3 regions of the Pseudomonas sp. St386 genome follow, and region 3 is predicted to be linked to each of the others. Evidence: predicted binding sites of a transcription regulator. Region 3 holds the regulator's gene; each other region holds the start of a gene.
What was found. Region 3 encodes FliA, which starts transcription of late flagellar genes. Its sites were predicted from a motif close to CTAAAGTTTNNNNNNNNNNNGCCGNTAA; they were not measured.
Positions count from the first base shown of each region.

Region 1: KI235_RS25905 (methyl-accepting chemotaxis protein) is a predicted target of FliA. The motif match lies at 3,246-3,273, and genes of this name have one in related genera.
Region 2: KI235_RS00080 (methyl-accepting chemotaxis protein) is a predicted target of FliA. The motif match lies at 3,459-3,486, and genes of this name have one in related genera.

Region 1 is NZ_AP021900.1:5,849,614-5,856,828, reverse strand. It holds gene clpB (ATP-dependent chaperone ClpB) at 1-2,471, shown strand, start outside; tRNA gene KI235_RS25925 (tRNA-Asn) at 2,772-2,847, shown strand; tRNA gene KI235_RS25920 (tRNA-Pro) at 2,855-2,931, shown strand; tRNA gene KI235_RS25915 (tRNA-Lys) at 2,937-3,012, shown strand; tRNA gene KI235_RS25910 (tRNA-Pro) at 3,106-3,182, shown strand; gene KI235_RS25905 (methyl-accepting chemotaxis protein) at 3,329-4,954, shown strand; gene KI235_RS25900 (NAD(P)/FAD-dependent oxidoreductase) at 5,084-6,382, opposite strand; gene KI235_RS25895 (DUF3094 domain-containing protein) at 6,443-6,616, opposite strand; gene KI235_RS25890 (MOSC domain-containing protein) at 6,669-7,196, opposite strand; gene KI235_RS25885 (DUF1780 domain-containing protein) at 7,193-7,215, opposite strand, start outside.
Region 2 is NZ_AP021900.1:15,213-22,427, reverse strand. It holds gene KI235_RS00095 (hypothetical protein) at 1-259, shown strand, start outside; gene KI235_RS00090 (SDR family NAD(P)-dependent oxidoreductase) at 376-1,164, opposite strand; partial or broken gene KI235_RS00085 (VOC family protein) at 1,329-1,681, opposite strand; gene KI235_RS00080 (methyl-accepting chemotaxis protein) at 1,857-3,413, opposite strand; gene KI235_RS00070 (FAD-binding oxidoreductase) at 4,415-5,464, opposite strand; gene KI235_RS00065 (lysophospholipid acyltransferase) at 5,623-6,510, opposite strand; gene KI235_RS00060 (DNA-3-methyladenine glycosylase I) at 6,554-7,111, opposite strand; gene glyQ (glycine--tRNA ligase subunit alpha) at 7,193-7,215, shown strand, end outside.
Region 3 is NZ_AP021900.1:1,854,553-1,861,767, reverse strand. It holds gene KI235_RS08220 (chemotaxis protein CheA) at 1-1,205, opposite strand, end outside; gene KI235_RS08215 (protein phosphatase CheZ) at 1,236-2,021, opposite strand; gene KI235_RS08210 (chemotaxis response regulator CheY) at 2,040-2,411, opposite strand; gene fliA (RNA polymerase sigma factor FliA) at 2,579-3,322, opposite strand; gene fleN (flagellar synthesis regulator FleN) at 3,319-4,149, opposite strand; gene flhF (flagellar biosynthesis protein FlhF) at 4,266-5,615, opposite strand; gene flhA (flagellar biosynthesis protein FlhA) at 5,627-7,215, opposite strand, start outside.

The DNA.
Region 1 (7,215 bases), 2.8 Mb from region 3:
CGCACTTGATGCAGGCCATGCTCGAACAGCAGGGCGGTTCCATCAAGCCCCTGCTGATGCAGGTCGGCTTTGACGTCAACAGCCTGCGCAAAGAACTGGCCAAGGAACTCGACCAGTTACCCAAGATCCAGAACCCCACCGGTGACGTGAACATGTCCCAGGACCTGGCGCGGCTGCTCAACCAGGCCGATCGCCTGGCCCAGCAGAAGGGCGACCAGTTCATTTCCAGCGAGCTGGTGCTACTCGCCGCCATGGACGAGAACAGCAAGCTCGGCAAATTGTTGCTCGGCCAGGGCGTGAGCAAGAAAGCCCTGGAAAATGCCATCAACAACCTGCGTGGCGGCGAAGCGGTCAACGACGCCAACCACGAGGAGTCGCGCCAGGCACTGGACAAATATACGGTCGACCTGACCAAGCGTGCCGAGGAAGGCAAGCTCGACCCGGTGATCGGTCGCGACGATGAAATCCGCCGCACGATCCAGGTGCTGCAACGCCGTACCAAGAACAACCCGGTGCTGATCGGTGAGCCAGGCGTGGGTAAAACCGCCATCGCCGAGGGCCTGGCCCAGCGCATCATCAACGGCGAAGTGCCGGACGGCCTCAGGGGTAAACGCCTGTTGTCCCTGGACATGGGGGCCTTGATCGCCGGTGCCAAGTACCGTGGTGAATTCGAAGAACGGCTCAAGGCCCTGCTCAATGAGCTGTCCAAGCAGGAAGGGCAGATCATCCTGTTCATCGACGAACTGCACACCATGGTCGGTGCGGGCAAGGGCGAAGGCTCGATGGACGCCGGCAACATGCTCAAGCCCGCGCTGGCCCGTGGCGAGTTGCACTGCGTCGGCGCGACCACGCTCAACGAGTACCGCCAATATATAGAGAAGGACGCAGCCCTCGAGCGGCGCTTCCAGAAAGTGCTGGTGGAGGAGCCGAGCGAGGAAGACACCATCGCCATCCTGCGCGGCCTCAAAGAACGCTACGAAGTTCACCACAAGGTGGCGATCACCGATGGCGCGATCATCGCGGCGGCCAAGCTCAGCCACCGCTACATCACCGACCGCCAGTTGCCGGACAAGGCCATCGACCTGATCGACGAAGCCGCGAGCCGTATCCGCATGGAAATCGACTCCAAGCCCGAAGTGCTCGATCGGTTGGAGCGGCGCCTGATTCAACTCAAGGTCGAGTCCCAGGCCCTGAAGAAAGAAAGCGACGAAGCGGCGAAGAAGCGTCTGGAAAGGTTGCAGGAAGAAATCGTTCGTCACGAGCGTGAGTATTCCGACCTCGAGGAAATCTGGAACTCGGAGAAAGCCGAAGTCCAGGGCTCGGCGCAGATCCAGCAGAAGATCGAACAATCCCGCCAGGAGCTGGAAGCGGCCCGTCGTAAAGGCGACCTCAACCGCATGGCCGAGCTGCAGTACGGGGTGATCCCGGATCTGGAGCGCAGCCTGCAGATGGTCGACCAGCACGGCAAGAGCGAAAACCAGTTGCTGCGCAGCAAGGTCACCGAGGAAGAAATCGCCGAAGTGGTCTCCAAGTGGACCGGCATTCCGGTTTCGAAAATGCTCGAAGGCGAGCGTGACAAGCTGCTGAAGATGGAAAGCCTGCTGCACCAGCGTGTGATCGGCCAGGAAGAGGCGGTGGTGGCGGTGTCCAACGCCGTGCGTCGTTCCCGTGCCGGGCTATCGGACCCGAACCGGCCGAGCGGCTCGTTCATGTTCCTCGGCCCGACCGGTGTCGGTAAAACCGAGCTGTGCAAGGCGCTGGCCGAGTTCCTCTTCGACACTGAAGAGGCCATGGTGCGCATCGACATGTCCGAGTTCATGGAGAAACATTCCGTGGCACGGCTGATCGGTGCGCCACCGGGTTATGTCGGTTATGAAGAGGGCGGTTACCTGACCGAGGCAGTGCGTCGCAAGCCGTACTCGGTGATCCTGCTCGATGAGGTCGAGAAGGCGCACCCGGATGTGTTCAATATCCTGCTGCAGGTGCTGGAGGATGGTCGCCTGACCGACAGCCACGGGCGCACGGTGGACTTCCGCAACACGGTGATCGTGATGACCTCCAACCTGGGCTCGACGCAGATCCAGGAACTGGTGGGCGACCGCGAGGCGCAGCGTGCGGCGGTGATGGACGCGATCTCTACGCACTTCCGGCCGGAGTTCATCAACCGGGTCGACGAAGTGGTGATCTTCGAGCCATTGGCTCGTGATCAGATTGCCGGCATTACCGAGATCCAGTTGGGTCGCCTGCGCAGTCGCCTCACCGAACGTGAGCTGAAACTGCAGTTGAGCGACGAGGCGTTGGACAAGCTGATTGCGGTGGGTTACGACCCGGTCTATGGCGCACGGCCGCTGAAGCGGGCGATCCAGCGCTGGATCGAAAACCCGCTGGCGCAGTTGATCCTGTCCGGTCGGTTCATGCCTGGTGAGACTGTGACCGGTACAGTGGAGAACGACGAAATCGTCTTCAACTGAAAGGCTGGCACTGCCTGCAATTGAGATGGCCTCGCTTTGCGAGGCCATTTTTTTCATCAGGCCGTTGAACTCAAAGGAAAAGGCTTGTAAAGTGCGCCCCGCAGTCAGTCACCCCAAGGGTTACTTCTCGCTGAGAAGGAATCCAAAATAAGTTGCAAATCATTGTCTTGAAAGCAATTTAAGGGGTTGACAGAGGTTTTGAAGATTGTAGAATAGCGCGCCTCAGACACACGAACGCAGCGATGCGTAAGGGTAGAAGAGGTTGAAGCTAGCTTCAACGTTGTAACTTGAAATATCAGTTCCGTGATAGCTCAGTCGGTAGAGCAAATGACTGTTAATCATTGGGTCCCAGGTTCGAGTCCTGGTCACGGAGCCATTTCAATCGGGGTATAGCGCAGTCCGGTAGCGCGCCTGCTTTGGGAGCAGGATGTCAGGAGTTCGAATCCCCTTACCCCGACCATTTTTGGGTCGTTAGCTCAGTTGGTAGAGCAGTTGGCTTTTAACCAATTGGTCGTAGGTTCGAATCCCACACGACCCACCATTTTTGAAACCAGCTCGCTGGAATCGAATCTTAAGATCAGAGGCCAAAAGCGCTGATCGAGAAGGCGACTTGCGAAGGTCGCCTTTTTTTTACCGGGGTATAGCGCAGTCCGGTAGCGCGCCTGCTTTGGGAGCAGGATGTCAGGAGTTCGAATCCCCTTACCCCGACCATATTAAAAATCCTCGTATCGAAAGATACGGGGATTTTTTTTGCCTGCGATAAAGTGAATTGGACTTAAGACATCGTACAACCTGCCGATAACCCGCCGACAGGGGCCTGGCCCCACTTCAGGCCAACAATAAAAAAGGCATTCCCTATGGTTCTTCGTCAGTTGAATATCGCCCCTCGTGCCGCGTTGGGTTTTGCCTTGATCGCCGTGCTGGTGGCGTTGCTCGGGGTGTTCGCACTGGGACAGATGTCGAGTATTCGTGACAGTGAAGTCGCGGTGGAAACCCAGTGGCTGCCGAGCATTCGCGGCGGTGACGAGATCCGCGAGTGGATGCTGCGGATCCGCACCATTTCCCTGCGCATGGCCCTGGATCAGGACCCGAAGAACATTGCGGTGTATCGCGGGCAGATGGATACGCGCGACAAGGAGCTGAGCGAAAAAATCACTGCCTACGAAAAGCTCGTTGTGACGCCTGAAGGCAAAGCCCTCTACGACCAGTTCAAGCAGACCTTCGCCGCTTACCGTGCAGGTATTGCGCAATCTTTCACCCTGGCAGAACAAGGGCGTCGGGATGAGCTGATCAAGCTGCTGCTGGTGGACATGAAGACCGTGGTGGACGGTTCCGGCAAGCAGCTCAACGACCTGGCGGAGCTGTTCTCCAAGCAGGTCTCCATCGAGAGCCAGAAGTCCCAGGAGCACTACGCCAATTCCCGCATGATCGTCAGCCTGTTCGTTGTGCTTGCCGCCCTGGCCACGGTAGCCCTGGCCATGTTGCTTACGCGCAGTATCGTCAAGCCCTTGGGTGAGGCGCTCAACGCTGCGGAGAACGTCGCCCGGGGTGACCTGACCCGGCCAATCGAGACCCATGGCAACGACGAAGTGAGTCGCTTGCTCAAGGCGTTGGCGGCCATGCAGCAGAATCTGCGTGAGACGTTGCAGGGCATCAGCGGTTCGGCCGCGCAACTGGCCACCGCCGCCGATGAGCTGAACGCTGTCACGCTCGACAGCACCCACAGCCTGCAACAACAGAACAACGAAATTGAACAGGCGGCCACGGCCGTCACCGAAATGACCACTGCCGTGGAGGAGGTTGCGCGCAATGCGGTTTCCACCTCCGATGCCACGCGTCAGTCCAGTGAATCGGCGTCCCTTGGGCAGCAGCGGGTCAGCGACACGGTCGATGCCATCGGCGCCCTCGCCAGCGATGTGCAGGTGACCGGTGGCCTGGTGCAATCCCTGGCCAACCAATCGCAGGATATTGGCAAGGTGCTGGACGTGATCCGCGCCATCGCCGAGCAGACCAACCTGCTGGCCCTCAACGCGGCCATCGAAGCGGCCCGGGCGGGTGAGAGCGGGCGTGGGTTTGCGGTGGTGGCCGATGAGGTGCGGGCGCTGGCTTATCGCACGCAGCAATCGACCCAGGAAATCGAGCAAATGGTCCAGGGCATGCGCAGCGGTGCCACCCAGGCACTCGACTCCATGCAGGCCAGCTCCAGTCGCGCCGCCAGTACCCTGGCCATGGCGGAACGGGCGGGGGACGCGTTGCAGACCATCACGGCGTCGGTCAATGAAATCCACGAACGCAACCTGGTGATCGCCAGCGCCGCCGAAGAACAGGCGCAAGTGGCCCGCGAGGTGGATCGCAACCTGGTGAACATTCGTGATTTGTCGGTGCGCTCGGCTTCCGGCGCGGGCCAGACCAGCGCGTCCAGCCATGAGTTGTCGCAGCTGGCGAATTCGCTGCGCATGATGGTGCAGCGGTTTCAGGTTTGATCGAGGATTCAGTACTGGCTGTACCGACCTCATCGCGAGCAAGCTCGCTCCCACAGGATGACCGCGATCAACTGTGGGAGCGAGCTTGCTCGCGATGACGGTGGATCATTCAATGTCAGTGCTGCTGACTCAGTGCAGCTTCAGCCGAGGCTCGGTCCCACGCCCGATCTTGCTACCCAGCATCAACATGGCCGTGCGGAACATGCCGTACAGCGCCATCTGGTGCATGCGGTACAGCGACACATAGAACATCCGCGCCAGCCAGCCTTCGAGCATCACGCTGCCGGTCAGGTTGCCCATCAGGTTGCCCACTGCCGAGAACCGCGACAGCGAGATCAGCGAGCCGTAGTCGGTGTATTTGTATTCCGGCAGGGCCTTGCCCTCGATCCGCAGCTTCAAGGATTTGGCCAGCAGTGAGGCTTGCTGGTGTGCGGCCTGGGCGCGAGGTGGGACGTTGCGCTCGCTGCCGGGTTGCGGGCAGGCGGCGCAGTCGCCGAAGGCGAAGATGTTCTCGTCGCGGGTGGTCTGCAAAGTGGGCAGCACGTGCAACTGGTTGATCCGGTTGGTCTCCAGCCCGTCGATGTCCTTGAGGAAGTCCGGGGCGCGAATCCCGGCGGCCCAGACTTTCAGGCTCGCGTCGATCACTTTGCCGTCCGCGGTAATCAGGCTGTCGGCGGTCACCTGGCTGACGGCGGCGTTGGTCATGACGTTGACCCCGAGTTTTTCCAGGGTCTTGTGCACCGGCCCGCCGATACGCTCCGGCAGGGCCGGCAAGACGCGTGGGCCCGCCTCGATCAGGGTGATGTGCATGTTCTCCGGTTTGATCCGGTCCAGGCCGTAGGCGTGCAGTTCGTGGGCGGCATTATGCAGCTCGGCGGCCAGTTCGACCCCGGTCGCACCGGCGCCGACAATGGCGACGCTGATGCGCTCGACGATATCGGTCTGCCCGGCGTGGGCGCGCAGATAGTGGTGCAGCAATTGCTGATGGAAGCGCTCGGCCTGTTTGCGGGTGTCGAGGAACAGGCAGTGCTGCGCCGCGCCTTCGGTGCCGAAGTCATTGGTGGTGCTGCCGACGGCAATCACCAGGGTGTCGTAGCCCAGTTCCCGGGCCGGCAACAGCTCGACGCCGGTCTCGTCATAGGTGGCGGCCAGTTGGATTCTCTTGCGCTCGCGATCCAGGCCGCTCATGCGCCCCAGCTGGAACTCGAAGTGGTTCCATTTTGCCTGGGCGACATAGTTGAGTTCGTCTTCGGAGGAGTTCAAGGAGCCGGCGGCCACTTCGTGCAGCAGCGGTTTCCAGATGTGGGTCAGGTTCGCGTCGACCAGCATCACACTGGCCGTGCCACGCTTGCCCAGAGTCTTACCCAGACGGGTAGCCAACTCCAGACCGCCGGCGCCGCCGCCAACGATGACAATACGATGAGTCATGGGGATATCTCGCAAGGCTAAAGGAAATCGGTGCCGTTACCTGCGCGAGTGCCATGCAACTCATAGCGTCAGGTAACTGATCAGTCGGCTCAACAGGCCCAGGCCGATGGTCACGGCCAGTACCACCACCAGGAGCATCCACGGCCGGAAAGGCCGGCGCTCGACTCGGTGCTGGGACAGTTGCAGGTACTCTTCGACATGCTTCTGGTCTTCTGGGTTCAGGCGGCTGGTCATAAAGGCCTCGTCAGGTAGACGTTGCGGAATGTGAAGACGTTACAGCGTCCGGCTAGCCGGCATTGAAAGCAGCGTAGCCGCTCGCCGGAACGGGTTCGACGCTCAGGCTGTCGTCCAGGCGAATGATTCCACTTTTTAACACCCGGGCGGTGATTCCGCCATGGCCGCGTACCGCCTGGAACGTACCTTCGCCGAGGTTTCGCTCCAGTCGGGCACAAGGCTGGCACCAACCGGTGGTTTCAAAAATGGCTTGGCCAATGCGAAAGCGCCGGCCCTTGAGGCTGAACAGATTGATGCCGCTGACCACAATATTGCGTCGCAGCTCCTGTGGCAGCACGGGCCGGTCTTCGGGACGGCCCATCAGCGCGCCGATCACGGCCAGGTGCTCCCATTGGATCAGCGTCACTTGCCGCGCATTGCGCACGCCGGGGCGGGCATGATCGCCGGTCAGCCCAGCCTCCAGGCGGGCCTCCACGGCGTCCAGTTCGATCATGGGTGCATGGCCCTGGGGTCGTACGCCAATCCAGCGTACGCGGCCTTGCTGGGGCACAGCGGCAATCAGTTCCTGCAGTGGGCTCACAGGCTGATCCCGACATCGA
Region 2 (7,215 bases), 1.8 Mb from region 3:
GCTTCTGGCACTGTCGCTCGGCAATGCGTTCGCGACTTCTTCTGTTCAACCTACGTTCGCCGAGGGAGGTTCGGATCGCCTGATCGAAAGCCGTGTGGCTGAAGGCGGCTCCGATCGACTCATCGAAAACCGCGTAGCTGAAGGCGGCTCCGATCGACTCATCGAAAACCGCGTAGCCGAAGGCGGCTCGGATCGACTCATCGAAAACCGCGTGGCTGAAGGCGGCTCCGATCGCCTGATGGAAAACAGAGTGGGCTGAACAATCCCTTCACCGCTCCGAAAACCGGTCGAATCACCCCATGTTGCTTCCAAAAGAAAAAACGCCGCTTATCTCTCATGAGGAAGCGGCGTTTTTTTGCAACGTGTCCCAGGATCCTAAACGATACTATCCACCACCCCACCATCAACACGAAGCGCCGCTCCGGTGGTGGCCGAGGCCTGTTCCGAGCTGGCGTAGATGATCATGTTGGCGACTTCCTCGACGCGCGCCGCGCGCTGGATGATCGAGGTGCTGCGGTGCTGGTTGACGAAATCTGCCGCGACCTTTTCCAGGCTGTCCCCGGTGCGCTCGACGTCTGCCTGGAGCATCTGGGCAACGCCTTCGGAAAGCGTCGGCCCCGGCAGCACCGAGTTCACCGTCACGCCCGTGCCGGCGAGGCGCTTGGCCAGGCCGCGAGCGATTGAGAGTTGGGCGGTTTTGGTGAAGCCGTAATGGATCATGTCAGCGGGAATGTTCACGCCGGATTCCGACGAGACAAACACAATCCGCCCCCAACCGCGCTCGACCATGCCCGGTGCGTAGGCCCTGGAAACACGCACGCCGGACATCACGTTGGTTTCAAAGAAGCGCAGCCATTCGCTGTCCGGCGTCTCGAAAAAGTCTTCCAGTTTGAAAATGCCCAGGTTGTTGATGACGATATCGAAGCGTGGGTATTTGGCGATCAGTGCCTGGCAGCCCGGCGCGTTGCTCAGATCGCCAACAAAGCCATCGGCCCTTGAAGCGAGGGCGCCCAAGCGCTGCAACGCATCCTCCACGCTGCTTGCGCTGCGACCGTTGATAACCACTTGGGCGCCGGCTTCCAGGAAGCCTTTGGCTGTCGCAAACCCAATACCGCTGGTGGACCCAGTGACCAACACGTGACGGCCGGTGAAGTCGATGTTCATGAGGGGGACTCCTTGATTAATGAACCAGAGGAAGTGCGATATTTCTGACTGGACGGTAGTCCGACGGATTTAGAGATGGCTGTGCATCCCAACGTCGCCGATATCGCAGGCCCTTAATCATGGACACGATTGAGGCTTTGCGCCTCCTCGTGATCAATCAACCATCAGGAAGCCGACCACACGGCCAGTTCATAGCCATCCGGATCGATAAAGTGGAAGCGTCGGCCCCCGGGAACGCGAACACTTCACGGCTGATGGTCGCTCCTGTGGCCTTGAGCCTGAGTTGGGTAGCCTCAAGGTCATCCGCATACAAGATGATCAACGGGCCGCCCGGGCGCACAGGTTCGCCAGTCGTGAAGCCACCGGTCAGGCGACCGTCGCTGAATTCGGTATAGGTCGGGCCGTAGTCGACGAAACTCCAGCCGAACACGCTTGCATAGAAGGCTTTGCTGCGGGCGATGTCGCTGACATTGAACTCGATGTTATCGATCTGACGGTCTTTACCTTGAATGCCCATTGTCGCTTCCTTGGCTGATTTGGGAGTAAGCGAGCTTAGGCCATTTCTCTCTCACCGAGCTTGGAAAAATCGATCCGGACGGCAGGGGTTGAGGGCAGAGAAGGAACACAGCTGGCGCCGGTACCCGTGATACCTGAGGTATTGCGGGTGCAAAACGGCGCCATCTCTGCCACGTCTACACTTTAAAGCGTCCTACCAGCCTTTCCAGTTCATGACCCAGCCGTGCGAGTTCGGTACTTGAAGAAGCAGTTTCCTCGCAAGTGCTTGCCGTCTGCTCAGAGATGTCGCGAACGTTGATGACACTGCGGTTGATTTCCTCGGCGACTGCGCTTTGCTGCTCCGCTGCAGTGGCGATTTGCTGATTCATGGCTTGAATGATCGATACTTTACTCGTGATGTTTTCCAAGGCGCTTACCGCACGATGGGTAAATTCCACGCTGCTTTCGCTCAACAGCTGGCTGCTTTCCATGCCTGAGGCAACGGCATGAGTACCACTCTGTACACCGGCCACCAGACTTTCAATTTCTTCAGTGGAACGCTGGGTGCGTAAGGCAAGACTGCGCACCTCGTCTGCTACCACCGCAAAGCCACGGCCAGCCTCGCCGGCGCGTGCGGCTTCAATGGCCGCGTTCAGCGCCAGCAGATTGGTTTGCTGGGCCACCGCCTTTATCACATCGAGCACCCCGCCGATTTTTTCGCTTTGTTCCTGGAGATGGCGTACAGCATCAGCCGACTGATTGAGCTCTTCGGCCAAGCGCTTGATCTGCGCAATGGCCTCGCTCACGATTCGCTCTCCCTCATAGGCTTGCTGATCCGCGGCGGACGCGGCAGTTGAGGCCTCTTCAGCATTGCGAGCGACGTTTTGCACCGTTGCGGTCATTTCGCTCATCGCGGTGGCGACATGATCCGTTTCGTTTTTTTGATTATTGACGCCCGCATTGGTTTGCTCGGTGACCGCCGACAGCTGTTCGGCGGCACTGGCAACCTGAATGACGCCGGATCGAATGCCCTCGATCAGCTCATGAAGGTTGAGCATCATCTGCTGAAGACCTGATTGCAGCTGACCCAACTCATCACGCCGATTGACCTGCACGGGCTCACTCAAATCCCCCCTGGCAATACGATTCACGGCCTGTAGCGTGTACTGCAGTGGGTTAACGATTTGTTGGGTAATGATCCACGCTGCGAGTGCACCCAGTAGCAACGTCAAGGCAGCGACAAGACTCAGCAGAACCTTGGCAGACGCGGCGTCGGCATCGCGCTTGGTATTTTGCGAGTCAATGAGCTTTTGCGTCGTATCAAGCAACAGATCACCCAGTTGCCCCATACGTTTATAGATGGACACTTGGTCGGCATTGGGTTTGGCCAGATCAAGCAGCAGTTGTCCGTATTCTCTGACGGATGTGTTCTGTTGTTGAATCAGCTCTTGGTCAATCGGGGAAGTGAACTGGTCCCTGATGCTTTGCAGATGGGCTGCCAGATTGTCCAGAATTTTCTGCAGCGGTTGATAGGCATCTGGTTGAGGGTTTGCACCTAGACGTAAACGACTGATTCGCAGGTCTTTGGTGTAATCGCTGATTTGAGCAATTTTTTCGATTTTAACGCCGCGGTCGGTCAACGTCGCAATGGCGTACCAACCCGTGGAAGCGAGTAACAACGCAAGCCCTAGTACCAGGCCGAAGCCCAAGCTTAATTTCGCGCTGACACGGATGTTGCTGATCCAGTCAAACATAAAGACTCCATTTGTAACTCAGATGGATTGGAAATGGCGTCCTGAGTGTCGACCATGTACCTGAATGCTTTAGTTTTTAGAGTGGCAACCGAAGTGCTCTGGAGCACAACTCGTCCTCAAATGTAGAAAATATAGTGATATCCAGGGCTATTGGGCTAAAGCATGGCTGAAAGGATACAGCGCCCAGCCTGTCGGCGTTTCAAGAGTGGTCTATTTCGAAACTAAGGGGTAGTTTTCAAACACCAAAAAACTGTCTAGTTCTTTAGTCGAATGTTCACGATCGTTCAATTCTGGTGGACCCGCACCTATGTTGCGAGCACTGGAAACCGTACAGTGTGTAACGGAAGATTCAGATCTGGATGACTTGCTTTAGATAAAGAAACAGCCGGTCTTGGCAGGCTCTGTATCGGGCTTCGAGGCCCTCGACCTCCCACATCCGAGCAAGCCATACCTCATCACATGACGCGTCAATATCATTGACGGTGACGCTCCATACGGTCTGAGCGTGTTGCGTGGCCCGTAGTAGTTGCAACAACTCCTCAGTGATTGGAAGCGCTTTAGCCTTAACTCTTTTTAGCGACATCTAAACTATCCAGGATCAATTCAAGGTCGAGATTGTTTTTGCGTCGCGCACTATAAGGCTCAGTTCATGAAGGCTGTATTCGACTTATGGCTAGCAAGACAGCGCAGAAATAGACTGCTCTTGGCAGTAGTTATTCATTGGGTTTATGACGCTTTAATTACTGACTGCTTTATGGTGAGGGGTGGGTATGACGGGCCTGTATTCAAGGTCGGGTCGTCAACAAAACCTATTAATCTTTCACAAGAAGAGCTAGCAGCTATAGCGGGAATACCCCGAACTTACGTTAGTCAAATTGAACGCGAATTAAAGTACATCAACGATGCCCAGTCTAATGAACGAAAGGTTTTGGTCAACGCTTTCAGGAATTTGACGCTTCCTTGGCTGATTTGGGAGTAAGCGAACTTAGGCCATTCAACCCTCACCAAGCTTGGAAAAATCGATCCGGACGACAGGGGTTGAGGGCCGAGCAAGCCTTGTCGCCGACGATCTCTTCACTGGCAAGACGACCCACGATCGCGGCCAGGGTTACGCCGGGGTGCATGACGCACACGTATACACCGCCAACCTGCGGAAGATAACCAATGATGGGGATGTCATCGGCAGGCATTGGTCTGTATCCGACACGAGCCGATTGCAGATCCAGGGAGACAACGCCGTGAAGCTCGCTTTTTATGGCGTTGGCGGTGCGCAGCGCGATCTCCGACGGTTGGTTTTCCAAGGCGTCGTCCAGGTAGTCTTCGGCCGCCAGCAACGCACCCTCTGGGGTTTGCCTCACTTCCATTTCAGGGCTGGAGATGAGGCTGCGTACCAGGTTGGGTGGCGAGGTGTAGCGGATGAAAATTGCCGGGGAGGCGTCGATGGGCAGGCAGACTTCAAGCAGGTCGGCCAGCTTCGTGATGCCTGTGCCGGCTGCCAATACGACGATATCGGCTTCAATGACGCCCGTGGTGGTTTCAACGCCCCACACGCTGGAACCCTGGGTTTTAAAGCCGAGAACCGGCGTTTGAGTGAGCACTTTCGCGCCGTTGGCCTGGGCGCCGGCGATCAGCGCATGGGTTGCTGCTACGGCGTCCAGCGCTCCTTCTTCCGCCGCATACGAAGCTTGTTGAGGAGGATTCTTGAGGTTTGGCTCAAGTTCACGGATCTGTGATTGGGATATCCGGCTTGCCGACGCTGTTGAACTCGGGCCGTAAGATAGGGCGCCAGTCCAGCGGATCTTCAGGCCGGGCAGTTGCGTTTCGAGTCGGCGGTATTCCTGGATGGCAGCACCGCGCAATGGCGCAATGGGGTCGGGTTCGCCATGGGAGGTGTTGATCCAGGCGAATGAGCTGCCGGTCACGCCTGACGCGATGCCTTCGGCCTCGACCACCGTGACTTTCGCGCCTTTGGTCGCCAGATGGTAGGCCAGGGATGCGCCTACGATGCCCGCACCGATGACGATGACGCGTTTGCCGGGAGCGTTATCCATTCGGTCTCCGTCGGGTTTGCCTGGGGGAATACGTTAGCCCGGTTGGGTCTGCTTGCATCGATGTTGAATGTGCCACCGTCATCGCGAGCAAGCTCTGCTCCCACAGGGGTTCTTGGGTGTTTACGATCAAGCATTCACCACACCCAAGCAACAGGCCTTCAGTACCACCGCGCCTCGCCCGGCGGGCGTTTCTTGAAGCGTTTCATGCTCCACATGTACTGGCTCGGGTAGGCCCGTACGTAGCGCTCCACCACTTGGCTCATGGCGGCGCAGGCCGTTTCGGTGTCGGTGCTGTACATGGCCTCCGGCGCGGCTTCGAGGATGACTTTGTAGCCGGAGCCGTCCGGCAGGCGCAGGGCGTGGAGGAAGACGCCGACCGCTTTGCCGCCGGCGAGCATGTTCGGTACGAACTTGCTGGTCAGGGCCTGGGTGGCGAAGAAGGGCACGAAGATACCGGCGGATTCGGCCGGTTCCGGGTCGGCAGGGATGCCCACCTGGCCGCCCTTGCGCACTTCCTTGATGACGCTGAGGATGCCTTCCTTGGTGGATGCTGCGACTTTGTTGCCCAGTTGCACGCGCTGTTTGCGCAGCAATTCATCCACCGCCTTGAGCTTGGGCGGACGGTAGAAAATGATCGGTTTGCACTGGCTGCAATAGAAGTGGTTGAGCACTTCCCAGTTGCCCAAATGGCTGGTGATGCCGACCACGCCCTTGCCGGAGGCCAGCGCTTCTTTCAGCACCTCCAGGCCTTCGACTTCACGCACCAGGTCGATGGAGCGTTGGGCCGGCCAGATCCAGGCGCAGGCGCTTTCGGTCAGGGATTTGCCGATGTCCTTGAGGCTCTGGCCAACGAGGCGTTCGCGCTCGGCCGGGTCCATCTCGGGAAAACACTTGGCGAGGTTGATCCGCACCACGTCGCGGGAGCGGTTGGGCAGCTTCCACATGAACCAGCCAATGGCCGAGCCCACCGCTTGCACCGCCCGCCAGGGCAGCAGCGCAAACAACCGCAGAGCGCCGACCAGCAAGGCGCCTTTCAACTTATCCACAGGTCACTCCTGAATGTATGGGCCGTGTTGCGAGCCGGCTATTCTAACCGCCGTTTACCAACTCGGCGTAGCGGTCGCAATCCTGGGTGTGGTCCATGACCATGCCCGAGGCCTGCATCAGCGCATAACAAATGGTCGGTCCGACGAAAGTAAATCCAGCTTTCTTCAGGCCTTTGCTCATCGCCAGCGCCTCGGGCGTGATGGCCGGCACTTCGGTGCGGTCCTTGAAATGGTTGATGATGGGTTTGTCGCCCACGAACGACCAGAGGAACGTCACCGGGTCTTCCAACGCCAGCCAGGCCTGGGCGTTGCGGCGGGCGGCCTTGAGCTTGAGGCGGTTGCGGATGATGCCGGGGTCGAGCATCAGTTCATCGATTTCGGCGTCGCTCATCTGCGCTACCCGCTGTACATCGAAGCCGTACAGCACCTCCCGGTAACGCTCGCGTTTGCGCAAAACGGTGATCCAGGACAACCCGGCCTGGAACCCTTCGAGCAAAAGCAACTCGAACAAACCCTGCGCATCGCGCAGCGGCGTGCCCCACTCCTGATCGTGATAAGCCATGTACAACGGATCGTCAGAACACCAAAAGCAGCGTGGCATAAGGCTCCAGGGGGCGTGCGCACGAACGAATCGGGTATACTCCCGCTCTTTAAATCGCAGCCCAAGAAACAGGTGAATTTCGTGAGCCAGCCTACGCCAGCCGT
Region 3 (7,215 bases):
TCCTGGCTATTGAGGCCCAGGCGCACCAGACGGTTACGCACCAGCACCAGTTCGCCGACCATGTTCATGATCTCGTCCAGGCGTGCGGTATCGACCCGAACGGTGGTCTCGGCTTCGCTGGCCGGTTTTTCCGCTGGCGCAGCCGCCGCAGCACGGGCAGGTGCCGGGGCCGCAGTGGCAGCAGGCTTGGCGGGTTCGGCCTTCGGTTCCGGTGCCTTGGCAGCGGGTTTGGGCGCAGCCTTGGCTGCTGGAACAGCAGTGGCGGTAGTGCCGGCAGCAGGAGCAGCCGCGGCCTTCCCGACTTCTGTAAACTTGCCTTTGCCGTGCAGTTCGTCGAGCAGCGATTCGAATTCGTGATCGCTGATCAGGTCGCTGCCAGCCGCGGCGGCAGCCGGCTTGGCTGGCGTCGGCGCGGAAGCGATGGCCGAATCCAGCGCGTCAACGGCAAACGTGCCCTTGCCGTGCAACTGATCGAGCAAGGCTTCGAATTCGTCGTCGGTGATGTCGGAGTTGTCGCCCGCCGCTTTCGGGGCAGCCGGAGTCGCCGCTGGCGTGACCGCATCGGGAGCGAACTGACCTTTGCCATGGAGCTGGTCGAGCAATGACTCGAACTCGTCGTCGGTGATTTCATCACTGGCGTCAGCTGTTGCATTGGCGGGCGGCGCAGCAGGTGCCGCCGGCGCTTCGGCTTGGGCCTTGACGGCGTTCAGCGAATCCAGCAGTTGTTCAAATTCGTTATCGGTGATGTCGCCCGACTCTTCGGCGACCGGCTCTTCAGCCACTGCCTCGGCAACCGGAGCCGCTTCATCAGCCGATTGCGGCTCCGCCAGGCGTGCCAGCGCGGCGAGCAACTCAGGCGTGGCAGCGGTGATCGGCGAGCGCTCACGCACTTCGCTGAACATGCTGTTGACCGCATCCAGCGCTTCAAGCACCACGTCCATCAGTTCCGAATCAACGCGACGCTCACCCTTGCGCAGGATGTCGAACACGTTTTCGGCAATGTGACAGCACTCCACCAGCTCGTTGAGCTGGAGGAAGCCGGCGCCTCCTTTTACAGTGTGGAAACCGCGAAAAATTGCATTGAGCAGATCCGCATCATCTGGTCGGCTTTCCAGCTCGACCAGCTGTTCGGACAGTTGCTCTAGAATCTCGCCGGCCTCAACCAGGAAATCCTGAAGGATCTCTTCATCGGCGCCGAAGCTCATTAATGGCTGCTCCTAAAACAGGGCTAAAACTCAGAATCCAAGGCTGGACAGCAAATCGTCCACATCGTCCTGACCGGACATAACGTCTTCTCTTTTATCGGCATGAATCTGCGGACCTTCACCCTGAGAGAGATGTTTTTGTGGATCTTTTTCAGCAAGCATCGCTTCACGGTCGTGTTCGATGCCTGCAAAGCGGTCTACCTGGCTGGCCATCAACACCAGTTTGAGCAGGTTACTTTCCACTTCGGTGACCAGTTGGGTCACACGCTTGATCACCTGGCCGGTCAGGTCCTGATAGTCCTGAGCCAGCAGAATATCGTTGAGGTTGCTTGCCACCGCGCGGTTCTCGGTGCTGCTGCGCGCCAGGAAACCGTCGACCCGACGGGCCAACTCCCGAAACTCTTCGGCGCCGACTTCGCGCCGCATGAACCGACCCCAGTCGGTGCTCAAGGCCTGGGCTTCTTCGCTCAGGCCGTTGACCAGGGGCGTTGCGCTTTCCACCAGGTCCATGGTGCGGTTGGCCGCGGCCTCGGTCAGCTTGACCACATAACCCAGACGCTCGGTGGCGTCGGTGATCTGCGAGACTTCCTCGGCCTGCGGCATATTCGGGTCGATCTGGAAATTGACAATCGCGCTGTGCAATTCACGCGTGAGCTTGCCCACCTCCTGATACAGACCGCGGTCACGGGTCTGGTTGAGCTCATGGATCATTTGAACCGCATCGCCAAAACGACCTTTTTCAAGGCTGTCGACCAGTTCGCGGGCATGTTTTTTCAGGGTCGATTCGAAATCACCCATTGAAGATTCGTTATCCATAGCTCCCCCGTGGCGCCGTTAACCGATGCGTTCGAAGATTTTTTCAATCTTCTCTTTCAACGCCTGGGCCGTGAAGGGTTTGACCACATAGCCGTTTACACCGGCCTGGGCCGCTTCGATGATCTGCTCGCGCTTGGCTTCGGCAGTGACCATCAGCACCGGAAGATGCTTGAGTTTTTCGTCGGCACGCACCTGGCGCAACAGGTCGATACCGGTCATGCCCGGCATGTTCCAGTCGGTGACCAGAAAATCGAAGTTGCCACTGTGCAACATCGGGAGCGCAGTGGTCCCGTCATCTGCTTCGGCCGTGTTGGTGAACCCAAGGTCACGCAACAGGTTTTTTATGATCCGCCGCATCGTTGAGAAGTCATCAACGATGAGGATTTTCATGTTCTTGTCCAATTCGACCTCCAAGCAGTCTTAAACGCGCCCAGCACCTGGACGCGCCATTTCAATCAATCCGGCACAACACTCGACAACGGTCTGGAGCACCACGGATGGAGACTGGCACAGCACCTGCCAGGCCAGCCTCGTTCGCAGTGTCCCCACACTGCCTGTCAACGCGCTCGCCACTCCCCCAAACGCCCCCGCAAACGGGCCGCGCACTGGCTGTGTAACTGGCTGACCCGCGATTCGCTGACCCCCAGGACCTCACCGATTTCCTTGAGGTTCAGCTCTTCGTCGTAGTACAGCGCCAAGACCAGCCGCTCACGCTCCGGCAAATTGGCAATCGCTTCCGCCAGCGCGCTCTGGAAACGTTCATCTTCCAGGTCACGCGACGGCTCCATGTGAGCACTCGCGTTATCCTCGTGCAGCCCTTCATGTTCGCCGTCCTGCAACAGGTCGTCGAAACTGAACAGGCGGCTGCCCAAGGTATCGTTCAAAATCCCGTAATAATCGTCGAGACTCAACTGGAGTTCGGCCGCAACCTCGTGATCTTTAGCGTCACGCCCGGTTTTAGCTTCAATTGCCCGAATTGCATCACTGACCATGCGGGTATTGCGGTGTACCGAACGCGGCGCCCAATCGCCCTTGCGGACTTCATCGAGCATGGCACCGCGAATGCGAATACCGGCATACGTCTCGAAACTCGCGCCCTTGCTCGCGTCGTATTTGTTCGACACTTCGAGCAGGCCGATCATGCCCGCCTGGATCAAGTCTTCAACCTGGACACTGGCCGGCAACCGCGCCAGCAAGTGATAGGCGATACGCTTGACCAGTGGCGCGTAACGCTCGATCAATTCGTATTGGGCGTCCCGTGCCGATTTTTTATAGAGATGGTTGTAACCGCTGGCTGTCATAGCACGGGCCCTGCTGTTTGTTGCACAAGACGCTCGACGAAAAATTCCAGATGCCCGCGAGGGTTGGCCGGCAGTGGCCAGGTATCGACCTTCTGGGCGATGGCCTTGAACGCCAGCGCGCATTTGGAGCGTGGAAAGGCTTCATAAACGGCACGTTGCTTCTGGACGGCCTTGCGTACGCTTTCGTCGTAAGGCACTGCGCCGACGTATTGTAGGGCGACGTCCAGGAAGCGATCCGTGACCTTTGTCAACTTGGCGAACAGGTTGCGTCCTTCCTGCGGGCTCTGGGCCATGTTGGCCAGGACGCGGAAGCGGTTCATGCCATAGTCGCGGTTAAGCAACTTGATCAGGGCATAGGCGTCGGTGATGGACGTCGGTTCGTCGCAGACCACCAGCAGCACTTCCTGGGCCGCGCGGACGAAACTGACGACCGAGTCACCGATACCGGCTGCGGTGTCGATCACCAGCACATCGAGGTTGTCGCCGATGTCGCTGAAAGCCTGGATCAGGCCCGCGTGCTGGGCCGGGGTCAGGTGAACCATGCTCTGGGTGCCTGAGGCAGCCGGCACGATGCGAATCCCGCCCGGCCCCTGCAACAACACGTCACGCAGCTCACAGCGCCCTTCAATCACGTCCGCCAGCGTGCGTTTGGGTGTAAGCCCCAACAACACGTCGACGTTCGCCAGGCCCAGGTCGGCGTCCAGCAGCATGACCCGTCGGCCAAGCTCTGCCAGAGCCAGGGACAAGTTCACTGACACGTTAGTCTTCCCGACGCCACCTTTGCCGCCGGTCACCGCGATCACCTGTACGGGATGCATGCTGCCCATGTTCGTTCTTTACCTTGTCTTACTTAGACGGAGGCCACATTACTGGCTGCGCGTTCGCATACGGAACAATGCATGGCAGACCATCGATGTAGGTACAAAAAATATTCATGATTACCTCAGCCGACCTGCTTGGTCGGGCTGTGGTAGATATCAGCGAACATATCAGCCATGGCTTCTTCGCTGGGTTCTTCCTGCATTTGCACACTCACGGCACGACTGACCAGTTGATGACGGCGCGGCAGATGCAAATCATCCGGGATCCGCGGCCCGTCGGTCAGGTAGGCCACCGGTAATTCATGACCGATCGCCAGGCTCAACACCTCGCCCAGGCTTGCCGTTTCGTCCAGCTTAGTCAGGATGCAGCCGGCCAGCCCGCAGCGTTTGTAGCTGTGGTATGCGGCGGTTAGAACCTGTTTCTGGCTGGTGGTTGCCAACACGAGATAATTTTTTGACTTGATACCGCGTCCGGCCAGGCTTTCGAGCTGCATGCGCAGGGCTGGATCGCTGGCTTGCAGGCCTGCGGTATCGATCAGCACGACGCGTTTGCGCAGCAGCGGCTCCAGCGCCTGGGCCAGGGACTGGCCCGGATCCACATGGGTCACCGACACATTGAGGATCCGGCCGAGGGTCTTGAGTTGCTCCTGGGCACCGATGCGGAAACTGTCCATGCTCACCAGGGCAATGCTCTGGGCGCCGTACTTGAGTACATAACGGGCGGCGAGCTTGGCCAGGGTGGTGGTCTTGCCCATGCCGGCAGGACCGACCATGGCAATTACCCCGCCTTCTTCCAGCGGCTCGACTTCCGGGGTCGCGATCATCCGCGCCAGGTGCGCCAGCAACATGCGCCAGGCCTGGCGAGGCTCTTCGATACCATTGATCAGCGCCAGCAGGTCCCGGGACAACGGGCCGGACAGGCCGATGCGTTGCAGGCGACGCCACAGGTTGGCCTGGGCTGGACGGCTGCCTTGCAGCTGGTTCCAGGCCAGGGAGCCGAGCTGGACTTCCATCAGCTCGCGCAGGCTGTTGAGTTCAAAGCGCATCGAGTCCAGGGCGCGCGGATCGACACCCCGGGCAGGCGCCGCGGGCGCCGGCTCAGGACGACGCGGTTCGGCGTGGGCCTGCTCGATCAGCGGTTCGGCAGCCGTCAACGGCAGGCCGGCCGTCAGCGGCTGACCGGCGAACAATTGACGATTGGTGCCTGCCGCGGCCTCGCCTTCACTGCTGCGCAGGCTCAGCTCGGCCTGGGCGCTGGCGATGCGCGATTGAGTCTTGCGCAGCTCATCTTCGAGTTCCATGTTCGGAACCCGCGGGGCCAGCGCAGACAGTTTGTAATCCAGGGCCGCCGTCAGCTCGACACCGCCGGCGATACGACGGTTGCCAATGATGGCTGCTTCAGCGCCCAGCTCGTCACGAACCAGTTTCATGGCCTGACGCATGTCGGCGGCGAAAAAACGCTTCACTTGCATAAACCACTACCTCAGCCGTTGGGCCCTACTGTCGCAACGATGGTCACTTGCTTGTTGTCCGGTATTTCCTGGTACGCCAGCACATGCAACCCCGGGACCGCGAGGCGCCCGAATCGCGAGAGCATCGCGCGAATCGGGCCGGCCACCAGCAGGATCACTGGCTGGCCTTGCATCTCTTGCCGCTGGGCTGCTTCGATCAGCGAACGCTGCAGCTTCTCGGCCATGCTTGGCTCCAGCAGAACACCCTCTTCCGAGCCTTGTCCTGCCTTCTGCAGACTATTGAGCAATATCTGTTCCAACCTTGGTTCCAAGGTGATCACAGGCAGCTCAGACTCAGTGCCTACAATGCTTTGGACGATTGCGCGGGACACGCCGACCCGAACCGCAGCCACCAGGGCGGCGGTATCTTGACTCTTGGAGGCGTTATTGGCGATAGCCTCGGCGATACTGCGTATGTCGCGCACGGGCACCTGTTCGGCCAACAGCGCCTGCAGCACCTTGAGCAACTGCGACAACGAAACCACACCCGGCACCAGCTCTTCGGCCAGCTTCGGCGAGCCTTTGGCCAGTACTTGCAGGAGTTGCTGGACTTCTTCGTGGCCAATCAGCTCGCTGGAGTGCTTGTACAGGATCTGGTTCAAGTGGGTCGCCACCACCGTACTGGCGTCCACCACGGTATAACCGAGGGACTGGGCCTGGGCCCGCTGGCTGATTTCGATCCACACCGCTTCCAGGCCGAAAGCCGGATCCTTGGCGGTGATGCCATTGAGGGAGCCGTAGACCTGCCCGGGGTTGATCGCCAGCTCGCGGTCGGGGTAGATCTCGGCTTCGGCCAGGATCACCCCCATCAGCGTCAGGCGGTAGGCGCTCGGCGCCAGATCGAGGTTATCGCGGATATGCACGGTCGGCATCAGGAAGCCCAGGTCCTGGGACAGCTTCTTGCGCACCCCCTTGATCCGCGCCAGCAATTGCCCACCCTGGTTGCGGTCGACCAATGGAATCAGGCGGTAACCGACTTCCAGGCCGATCATGTCGATCGGCGTCACGTCATCCCAGCCCAGCTCCTTGGTTTCCATGGCGCGGGCCGGCGACGGCAGCAGTTCCTGCTGACGCTTGACCTCTTGCAGGGCCTGGACTTTCTGCACGTTCTGCTTCTTCCAGAACAGGTAGGCTCCGCCTGCAGCCATGGCCGCCATGCTCAGGAAGGAAATGTGGGGCATCCCCGGCACCAGGCCCATCACCGCCATCAGGCCGGCGGCAACGGCCAGGGCCTTGGGCGAGGCGAACATCTGCCGGCCGATCTGCTTGCCCATGTCTTCGGAGCCCGAAGCACGGGTCACCATGATCGCGGCCGCTGTAGATAACAACAGTGATGGCAATTGCGCCACCAAACCGTCACCGATGGTCAACAAGGCGTAAACCCTGCCAGCGTCGCCAAAACTCATGTTGTGCTGGAAGATACCGACAGCCATGCCGCCGATCAGGTTGATGAACAGAATCAACAGGCCGGCGATGGCGTCACCGCGCACGAATTTGCTGGCACCGTCCATGGAACCGTAGAACTCGGCTTCCTGGGCCACTTCCAGACGACGCAGCTTGG